DNA from 2 places in the Paenibacillus amylolyticus genome. Region 1 is predicted to be linked to the other one. Evidence: riboswitches for the same ligand, from Rfam matches in the RefSeq annotation. Region 1 holds a riboswitch; the other holds the start of a gene.

Region 1 (4,765 bases):
ACCAGGTTTCAACGCTGCAAGATAAACTGCCATGTTCGCTTGTGCACCGGAGTGAGGTTGAACATTCACGTGTTCTGCTCCGAACAATTCTTTTGCACGATCACGCGCGATGTCTTCAACGATGTCCACATGCTCACAACCGCCATAGTAACGTTTACCTGGATATCCTTCAGCGTACTTGTTGGTCAGAACAGATCCCATTGCTTCGATTACTGCTTCACTTACGATGTTCTCGGATGCGATCAGTTCGATGTTGTTCTGTTGACGTTTCAGTTCAAGATTCATCGCTTCCAGTACTGCCGGGTCATTCTTGCGCAATTGTTCCATGATTAAATTCCTCCCAGTTATAAGTGAAGTTATAAAGTGAAACTAATGTTTACACGAAAACGGCGAGTGCAACACCAATCTGAAGAAACGAAGTGGTCGCCTTTATCACCGGATTTCCCCTTTAAATAGGGAATAAAAAAATCTGGGGATAACAGCGATCGGAAGATGGTGATGCAATCAAAGTCAGAAGTGTAACCCAATTAGTCTCGCTTTATATGTTAGTCACAAAATGTCGAATCTGGTTGTTCTTCCATACGATACACCGCGCGTTCGCCGCCAATCAACTTCGGACGGGTCAACGCTGTGGTTACACGAGCATCTCCAACATAGCGGAGCGCTGTACGATAGGGTACAGCTACATGCCGGAGATGCATCCCAATCATCGTCTCCCCAATGTCCAGTCCCGCATGGGCCTGCACATGTTCAGCCAGGCATGGATCGGTCAGCGAACGATATGCTGCGGATGCCATTGAACCTCCGGCCTTGGGCACGGGTACTGCACCAACCTCGGTCAATCCAAGTCGAGTAAGCACAGAACGTTCCATTACCAGCGCACGGTTCAGATGCTCACAACATTGGAATACCGTGTCAAAACCGAACTCTTCCTGCACCTCGCGTATACCCGCAAGAAGCTGCTGCGCCACTTCAATGGCACCACTCGTACCAATCCGAGCGCCTGCGACTTCACTTGTGCTTGTACCGATCACAACGATCTGTCCAGGCCCAAGCTGTCCGGCAAGCGCCAGTTCATGCAGAATAGACGCGGTCTGTTCCTGCAATCCGGGTTGTTCCGAATCTAATTCTATAGTCATCCTATCATCGCCTCCCGATAAAATCATGCCCGCTGTCTCTTGGTTGTCCTTCGTATTCTTGCACGGCATCTCAGGTACTATTATAGCGAATAATCAGATGAAAGACGAAAAAAAGAGCAGTCTGCGGGTAACGCAGAATTGCTCTTTTGCCCAGGCGACCGGCCGTTTGTTCCGGTGCTCCATCGTGGTTATGCCCACTTCGTCGCCAGTTACACCGGATCCCTGTTTTCCCCTTCATCATAAAACAACCCGCGGCTAAAATCAACGGTTAATTTACATCACGTGTCCTATTTGTATAACCTGCCTCGCAGGATCAGATTTATCCCAGCTTATCCAAAAGCCGGTCCAATGCCGTCCGAATCTCAGCTGCAGCTATATTGTAATCATCACGACTTCCCCCAAAAGGATCGGAGATGTCGAAACTTGGAATTCGTTGTCTGATCTCAATGGCTCGCTCACGCTCCGATGCCAGGATTTCTTGCCCAAGGGCACGTTTCATCTCAAGCGTTGCAAACAGGCTGTCCAACTCCTGAACATCACTTAATACCTGTTCATCATCCTCCACATATTCTTTCAATGTATACGTTTTGTGGACTGAATCGGGAAAAACCTGCATGACATGTTGCTTATGACTCCGTGTTAATGTAAGAACCAGATCGGCCCAACCTACCAGGTTAGAGCTAAGCTGTGTGGAATGAGGTGGACCTTCAACGTTATGATCTCTCAAAACTGCTTCAGCATGTCGGGAGATCGGCATACCCGACGTTGCTGCCACGCCTGCGGAGCGAACCTCTACCTGAATGCCGCGCTCCGATGCCAGTTTTCGCAAAAGCCCCTCTGCCATGGGGCTGCGGCACGTATTTCCTGTACATACGAATAAAATATGTTTCATTGTGTTAGCCTCCCCATTTTACATATGATGCGAATGATATGATATCTCAAGTTTTATTCTAAAATATAAACAAAAGTCCAAACGCAAGCAAGATTGCGCCACCAATTGCTTCGCCGTAATCCCCGAGATTCTGGCTCACCCGACGGCCTAATAGCAGACCCATAACCGACATCACCCCGCCACACACACCGAAAGCAAGTACAGTTAAGATCAGATCACTGCTGAACATCCCTAAGGATACGCCAACGGAGAATGAATCCACACTTACGCTGAGGGAGAACAAAACAACGCCGAGCAGGGAACGGTGGTCCACCAGCTTTGTATCGCCTTCACGGAATGCATTCAGAATCATATGAGCACCCAGCAAAACAAGCAATCCACCTGCCGCATACGTCGTAATGTCACCGAGCAGGGAGCTGACGTATTTGCCCATATACATGCCGATGAGGGGCATGATGATATGAAATAGAGCCGTTACAATACTGATTCGCAATACATCCCGCAGCCGAATGCCCTTCATGCCAATTCCGATCCCGAGTGAGAACGCATCGAGGCCAAGCGCAATAGCCATGATCAAAATGGTTACCAACTGCCCCACATGGGCAGACACATCCCACATCCCCATACCCCCAAGTCACGTAAAGGTTCTTGTACACGATATGCGGACAAGGACCTAAACATGACCGATGAAAGGCAAACGGGGACGGATCTCTGGTCAGATGCCGGCTTTATAGAATCTTGATTTTGTTTTGGAAAAAGAGTGAGCAGCTCTCCTGACTGTATGATCAGGAGAGGTTATGAGGGTTGCTGGTTGCCAACTTGTATGAGTTGGTTCCCCGCAGCCTTGAGCATCCGATTCATGACGGCTGCTCCCAGCCCTTCGCGTGAGCAGGCTTCAGCCACAATATATGTGGCGCCTTGCTCATCGCAACTGCGCAGCGCGGCGTATAGCCGGCGCGCTGCTTCTTCCAGCTCGCTGGCGTCACCCAGCGAGAACACGGCATCGGCGCGGTACTGCTCCGCGTGCTCGGCGAACGCCAGCACAGCGGTGCGCTCTCCGCGCTGCGCCGCCTCTGCGAGGGCGGCGCTGATCCAGGCCGCCACCGCTGCGGGCGGCCCCTCTACCACGCACAGCGCCCCTGCGGGTGCGTAGTGCGTGTACTTCATGCCCGGCGAGCGCGGCGCCGGGCTGCCCACGCCATCGGCCCCCTCCGCGAGTAGCGCGGGGTCCGTGGCGACACGGGCGGCAACGGCGGACAGTTGTTCCGCCGTAATGCCGCCAGGGCGCAGGATGGTGACGGTACCGTCGTCACCGACCTGCACAACCGTGGACTCGACGCCCACCCCGGTGGGGCCGCCGTCCACAATGCCGCCGATGCGGCCATCCAGATCCTCGCGTACATGAGACGCGAGTGTCGGGCTTGGCCGCCCGGAGCGGTTGGCGCTTGGCGCAGCCACAGGGCATGCCGCCGCCGCGATCAACTGCAAGGCCACCGGATGGTCCGGCATGCGCACGGCCACCGTGTCCAGACCGGCGGTGACACGCGGGGATACCGCACCCGGCCTAACCGGCAGCACCAGCGTCAGTGGTCCTGGCCAGAAGGCCGCCATCAGCGCTTCCGCCGTTTCATTCACTTCCGTGACCAGCGTATCCAACTGGTCACGGTGCGCGATATGCACAATCAGTGGATTGTCGGAAGGTCGGCCTTTAGCGACAAATACAGCCTCCACGGCTGCTGTGCTACGCGCATCAGCACCCAAGCCATAGACCGTCTCGGTCGGAAAGGCCACCGTCTGACCTTGACGAATGCAGGCTGCGGCAGCCTGCAAGTCGGCGAGCGCCTGTTGATCGGCGCTCCCCTTTTTCACATCCAACATTTCAATATTACCCAATCCGTGATCGTTCTCAGCGCTCACCAAGACGCGTACATCCCACATCTCAGTGACCAGCTCTCCCGGAGCTTTCGTATCACGGTCTTCTCTACCATCCCTCATCTCAGAGGTGTGTTGCACTGGTTCGTTTTCTCTGCTCATATATCATCATTCCTAAACTTCAAGTAGGTTAGTTCATATCCATATTCAATATAAGAGGTTGTTCAAAAAGTACGCTTTTGATTACGATAGATGCCTAGCGGCATCATCAACGTCGAATATGAAATTCAGCCGAAATAAGCGGTAGGCTTACGAAGTATTTTTCCGAAGAAAACATTTTGGTTGCTCACGTAATTTTCCTACGCTCCGCTACTCCATTCCATCTTCTTGGTACTGAAAAACCAGACTTTTTGAACACGCACTATAAGTAATTATAACATACCTGTCCCAACTCGGATGCCCTTCATACATCGCTCGGAATTTCACCACTAATTCATATCAAAAGGGCAGCTTCCTGAATCGAAGTCGCCCTCTACTATTTTATAAATACGTTGTTATGCGAACAATCCAGTTACCCAACTCCACAGTTTCACAGCCATATCCCACAGAAAGAATCTCGCTTCCGGTGTGTCTCCCTGCACAGATGCCTCTACATCTCTTGGTTCAGCCGCTGCGGCTGATACGGTTGAAGTTTTCGCCAGTGCATCCCCGGTCCCTGCATCAATGAAACACAACGGCGGGAACAACACACACCACCAGTTCTGACCTTTGCCTTCGCCCAGCGTGATCCGAACCGCTTCATAATCTCCGGCAGGATAGACGGTACCCCCATACAGCTTGGTCGGGAACGGAACGGAACCCA
Region 2 (4,765 bases), 2.5 Mb from region 1:
TGAGTGCCCAGGATGTTGTGATGGCAGGCACAATCAGGCAGATTGATACGGATGTAGTTGAGGTAGAGTTAGAGATAACGCGAAAAAGAGAAGACAAGGATCAACATATGGTGTATCCCGTTGTCCCTGGATGGGAAGGGGTCACATTCACTGAAGAACAAGATGATGCGTGGTACATGCCTTCGTCTGTTGGCAGCTCCTATCTTGATCAAGTCATTCTGGAAAAGTATCTGAAGGCGCAGGGGATGACCATGAAATCAGCTGATAATCTGATAGGATTTGCGATACCTGATGAGATAGGGAGCTACAAGTTGCGGTTAACGCTCAGATCTTTGGATGGAACGACTCAGCCGCTTGAGAATCCCGTGGTGTATTATGTTCACAACGAGCATTTGTTAGGGAAGGATCTGAGTTGGGTTACGAGTGAGAATCTGGAGATCAATAAGGAGTAATCAGAATGATGAATGTATATGAATCGAATGAAATCACTGTACGTTTCTTGGACTCAGAAGATGAACAACATCTGGTGAAGTGGCTGTCAGACCCGGAAGTTCTTCAATACTATGAAGGGCGTGATCGGCCGCATGATCTGGAACAGGTGAGAGAGCATTTTTACAATCAAAAAGATGATGCTACTCGTTGTATCGTTGAGTATGGAGGACATCCGATTGGATACATTCAGTTCTATGAGCTTGAGGAAGAAGAACGAACGGAGTATGGTTATGGAGACACGGATGAGATCATCTATGGAACGGATCAGTTTATTGGTGAGGTAGAATACTGGAATAAAGGCATTGGTACACAGTTGATGCAATCCATGCTGGCTTATCTGATTAATGAAAAACAAGCCCGTAAAGTGGTTATGGACCCTCAATCCTGGAACTTAAGAGCGATATCCTGTTACGAGAAATGTGATTTCCAAAAGATTAAGCTGTTGGAGAAACATGAGCAGCACGAAGGACAGATGCGAGACTGTTGGCTTATGGAATATGCCCTGTAGATCCTGCTTAAAGTTAACTAAATCATGTAAACAAGGAGGAATAATGGATGGATGAAAGATTTCCGATAGGACCATTTGTATACACGGGTGAAGTTACTTTGGCACAACGGGAGAAGTGGATTCAGGACATTGCTGAGTTGCCTGAACGCGCACGAGAAGCGGTAAAGGGATTGAGTGAAGAGCAATTAAGTCTACCGTATCGAGAAGGTGGATGGATGCTCAAACAGGTTATTCACCACATGGCAGACAGCCATATGAACAGTATGATTCGTTTCAAGTTGGCGCTGACAGAGGATACACCAACGATTCGGCCTTATTATGAAGAGCGCTGGGCTGAACTGAGTGATTCAAGAGACCTGGATGTCGAATTCTCGCTTCAGATTCTGGATGCCCTCCATCGTCGTTGGGTGTTTCTGTTAAACGCGCTGACAGATGCAGATTATGCCAAACAATTTTATCATCCCTCATCGGAAGAAACGACAAGACTGGATTACAATCTGGGCATGTATGCTTGGCACGGCAAACACCATGTTGCTCACATCACATCGCTTCGGGATAGATTGGGAATATAGCTATTAGAAATATCTTTTAAGGAGGATTCATCAATGAGTGTACATATCAGACTATTAAATGAGAACGATCCTGTAATCATATCAAAGGCGTTTCAGGAGCAGGGTTGGGGGAGATCCCCTGAGCAGTATCTTCATTACTTGGCTGAACAACAGAATGGGGAACGCGTAACCTTGGTAGCCGAGTTGAATGGAGAATTTGCCGGATACGTGAATGTATTGTGGAATTCCAGCTACCCGTCTTTCAGGGAACAAGGCATTCCCGAAATTAACGATTTTAATGTACTAATGAAGTTCCAGCGCCAAGGTATTGGTTCACGGTTGATGGACCGAGCAGAGGAAGTTATTCTGGAACGAACGGATGTAGCAGGCATTGGTGTAGGTGTGTTTTCCGATTATGGCAAAGCGCAAGTTCTATATGCCCATCGCGGGTACATACCAGACGGTCACGGTGTACACAAACATGATCATTACATTCAGCCGGGTGAAGAAACGATTATGGACGACGATGTTGTACTTTATCTTACGAAGAAGTTAAAAGCCACGCAATAATTTCATAATATATACAATATGAAAGATGTCATGTATATTAGTTGTAAATATCTGTTATGTGTGACTGGCGTAAACGTGGAGTGAACCACGAGGGAGCACATATATTATATGCCGTACGCCTGGGCAAAGTGTTTGATCTTTTGATCAAACACTTTATTTATTATTCAGGGAACGAAAGGACTGGTGGCGGCAATGAAAATGGCGTTTGTTTTATTTGATGGAATGACAAGCATGGATTTAGCTGGATTTTATGAAGCTGTGACTTGGCTAGCGATTCTGAAAGCAAAGGAAAACGTATCATGGACATTCTGCGCAGATAAGGAGGAAATTTCGGATGACCGTGGGCTGAAAATGAAATCCGATGCAGTATTACCTCATCTAGGGGATTTTGACCTAGTATTTTTTCCTGGTGGATTATCAACTAGAACGCTTCGATTTGATGAGGATTTTATGCGATGGGTCCGAACGGCAGAAAATGTCACATATAAAATATCTATTTGTACCGGGGCTTTACTGTTGGGGGCAGCAGGTTTCCTGAATGGAAAAAGGGCTACTACCAACTCATCTGCTTATGATTTATTGAATCCTTATTGTGCAGAAGTAATCTCAGCGCGTGTAGTGCGTGATGGTAATACGGTAACGGGTGCGGGGGTTACGGCTTCCATTGACCTGGGACTATACTTGGTCGAAATGTTAACGTCTACGGAGATCGTCCTTCAAGTTCAACAAAAACTAGAGTATCCATATTATGAAGCTGGTAACTTAAAAGATGTCTACATGCACACTAAGGGTAGGGGATAAAAAGATGACTATTCGCCTTTTTCAAGCGATTGATCAGCCAGCAGTGCTGAAAATGATGACGGATCATGATTTTCAATTCCCTTCGTTTATACGCGATCAGTATCCTGCGCGCTGGGATATATTTTTAAAAATGACGGATGAACGTATCAGTGCTTATTATGTCATGGTTGACGAAGCAGATGTTGTCATAGGTCATGCTGGTTATATCTTTCATCCTACTGTTAACCGATATGAAATCGTTGGCGTTGTTACATGCAAATCACACCTTCGACAGGGAGTAGCACGTGGACTAATTACAAAAATATGTATAAAAATAGCTGAATTCGGCAGTAGTGATGTCATGCTTTACACACTTGATCATGAAGAAAATGAAGCAGCGCTCGTATTTTATGAACGAATGAATTTTCAAAAAGAAGGTGTTGATATGAATTATTATACCTCGGGGTTTCATAGACTTTCACTTGTTAAAACATTATAAGGGAACTTCAAAAAACTAATTGTAGTGGAAGCATAAAAGTGTACTTCAGTTTAAGCTGCATGGACTTGCAAAGAAAGATGATAAAAAAGCTGTCTTGCATGTTATACTCTATTGGAATTTGAGGAATGATAAGCAGGATGTTAAGAGATTAGATGATCAGAGGAGTGGATGATGCATGTTTAGCAAAGTCGGCCAGATTATGTTGTATGTCAACAATCAGGATGAATCACTGGCATTTTGGACGGAAGTTGCGGGATTCCACATTGTGGATGAAGTAAACCTTGACGAGGGTATGAGATGGATTGAGATTGCGCCTACCCCAAATTCGCAGACGAGCATTATTCTTCATGACAAGGAGTTTGTGGAGCGGATGTCGGCGGGTGTAAATCTGGGCACACCTTCGTTAATGTTCTTCACCGAAAATCTGGATCAGTTATATGCCGACTTGGCTGGTAAACATGTAACGGTCGGAGAGATTGTCGAGATGCCAACGGGGCGTGTCTTCAACTTTGCTGATAACGAAGGAAATTACTTTGCAGTTTTGGAACGGGCGAAGTAAGTTACAACTTAAAACAGCACCATTGCAAGCGGTCGACATTCATGTCGGTCGTTTTTTTGTTGGGAAAAAGCTTATGTTTTGGAGTAGAAAAACGCAAGAAAAATAGAGAACTACTGGGTAAAAATGTTATAATAGAGTGTGGCTGATTTATTGAAAATGACGAGGAGTGAATAGTCTGAAATGAAGGTTTGAATGGAGCAGTTAAGGAGGAATGTGGTTGTGGAAAAGACGATTAAAAGTGTACAGGATCTATATGATATGCTCGATGCGGATTTCAGATCTGCCAAGCAGTTTTGGGAACCTTTCTATGAGGATCGGAACAGACCAATCCCCTTTTTCCCAAACAAACCGGATGAGAATCTGGTAGCGCATGTGAACGAAGGTGTGCTGAGCGGCGGCAAGGCACTGGAACTGGGGTGTGGCCCGGGCAGAAATGCGTTGTATTTAACCCGCCAAGGATATCAGGTAGATGCTTATGATCTTTCGGAGACAGCTATTGCTTGGGCTAAAGAGAGGGCGGCAGAGGAGCAACTGGACGTGCATTTTGAATGTCGATCTGTGTTCGAATTATCCCCAGAGCAAGAATATGATCTTGTCTACGACTCGGGTTGTCTGCACCATCTGTTGCCACATCAGCGCATTCCCTACATAGAGATGATCCACAATGCACTCCAGCCTGGAGGATACTTTGGAATGACTTGTTTTGCTCCTGGTTTTGGCGGTATTGGTGGGCCTGAGATCGTTATGAATGATTGGCAGGTGTATCAAGAGAAGTCGATGCGCGGTGGTCTTGCGTTCACGGAGGA

Evidence for each region. Region 1 has a riboswitch for ZMP and ZTP ahead of V6668_RS27595 (TIGR01440 family protein). Riboswitches for the same ligand answer to the same signal wherever they lie in the genome.
Region 2: it holds a riboswitch for ZMP and ZTP, as region 1 does, so the genes downstream of both, V6668_RS08530 (DJ-1/PfpI family protein) here and V6668_RS27595 (TIGR01440 family protein) in region 1, are expected to answer to the same signal.

What each region holds. Positions count from the first base shown of each region.
Region 1 covers NZ_CP145892.1:6,252,497-6,257,261, forward strand. The annotation lists gene glyA (serine hydroxymethyltransferase) at 1-327, opposite strand, end outside; gene V6668_RS27595 (TIGR01440 family protein) at 546-1,139, opposite strand; ZMP/ZTP riboswitch at 1,281-1,362, opposite strand; gene V6668_RS27600 (low molecular weight protein arginine phosphatase) at 1,459-2,031, opposite strand; gene V6668_RS27605 (manganese efflux pump MntP family protein) at 2,090-2,650, opposite strand; gene V6668_RS27610 (L-threonylcarbamoyladenylate synthase) at 2,827-4,026, opposite strand; gene spoIIR (stage II sporulation protein R) at 4,458-4,765, opposite strand, start outside.
Region 2 covers NZ_CP145892.1:1,868,183-1,872,947, forward strand. The annotation lists gene V6668_RS08510 (hypothetical protein) at 1-452, shown strand, start outside; gene V6668_RS08515 (GNAT family N-acetyltransferase) at 461-1,000, shown strand; gene V6668_RS08520 (YfiT family bacillithiol transferase) at 1,048-1,572, shown strand; gene V6668_RS08525 (GNAT family N-acetyltransferase) at 1,606-2,121, shown strand; ZMP/ZTP riboswitch at 2,172-2,253, shown strand; gene V6668_RS08530 (DJ-1/PfpI family protein) at 2,314-2,922, shown strand; gene V6668_RS08535 (GNAT family N-acetyltransferase) at 2,927-3,400, shown strand; gene V6668_RS08540 (VOC family protein) at 3,576-3,959, shown strand; gene V6668_RS08545 (class I SAM-dependent methyltransferase) at 4,152-4,765, shown strand, end outside.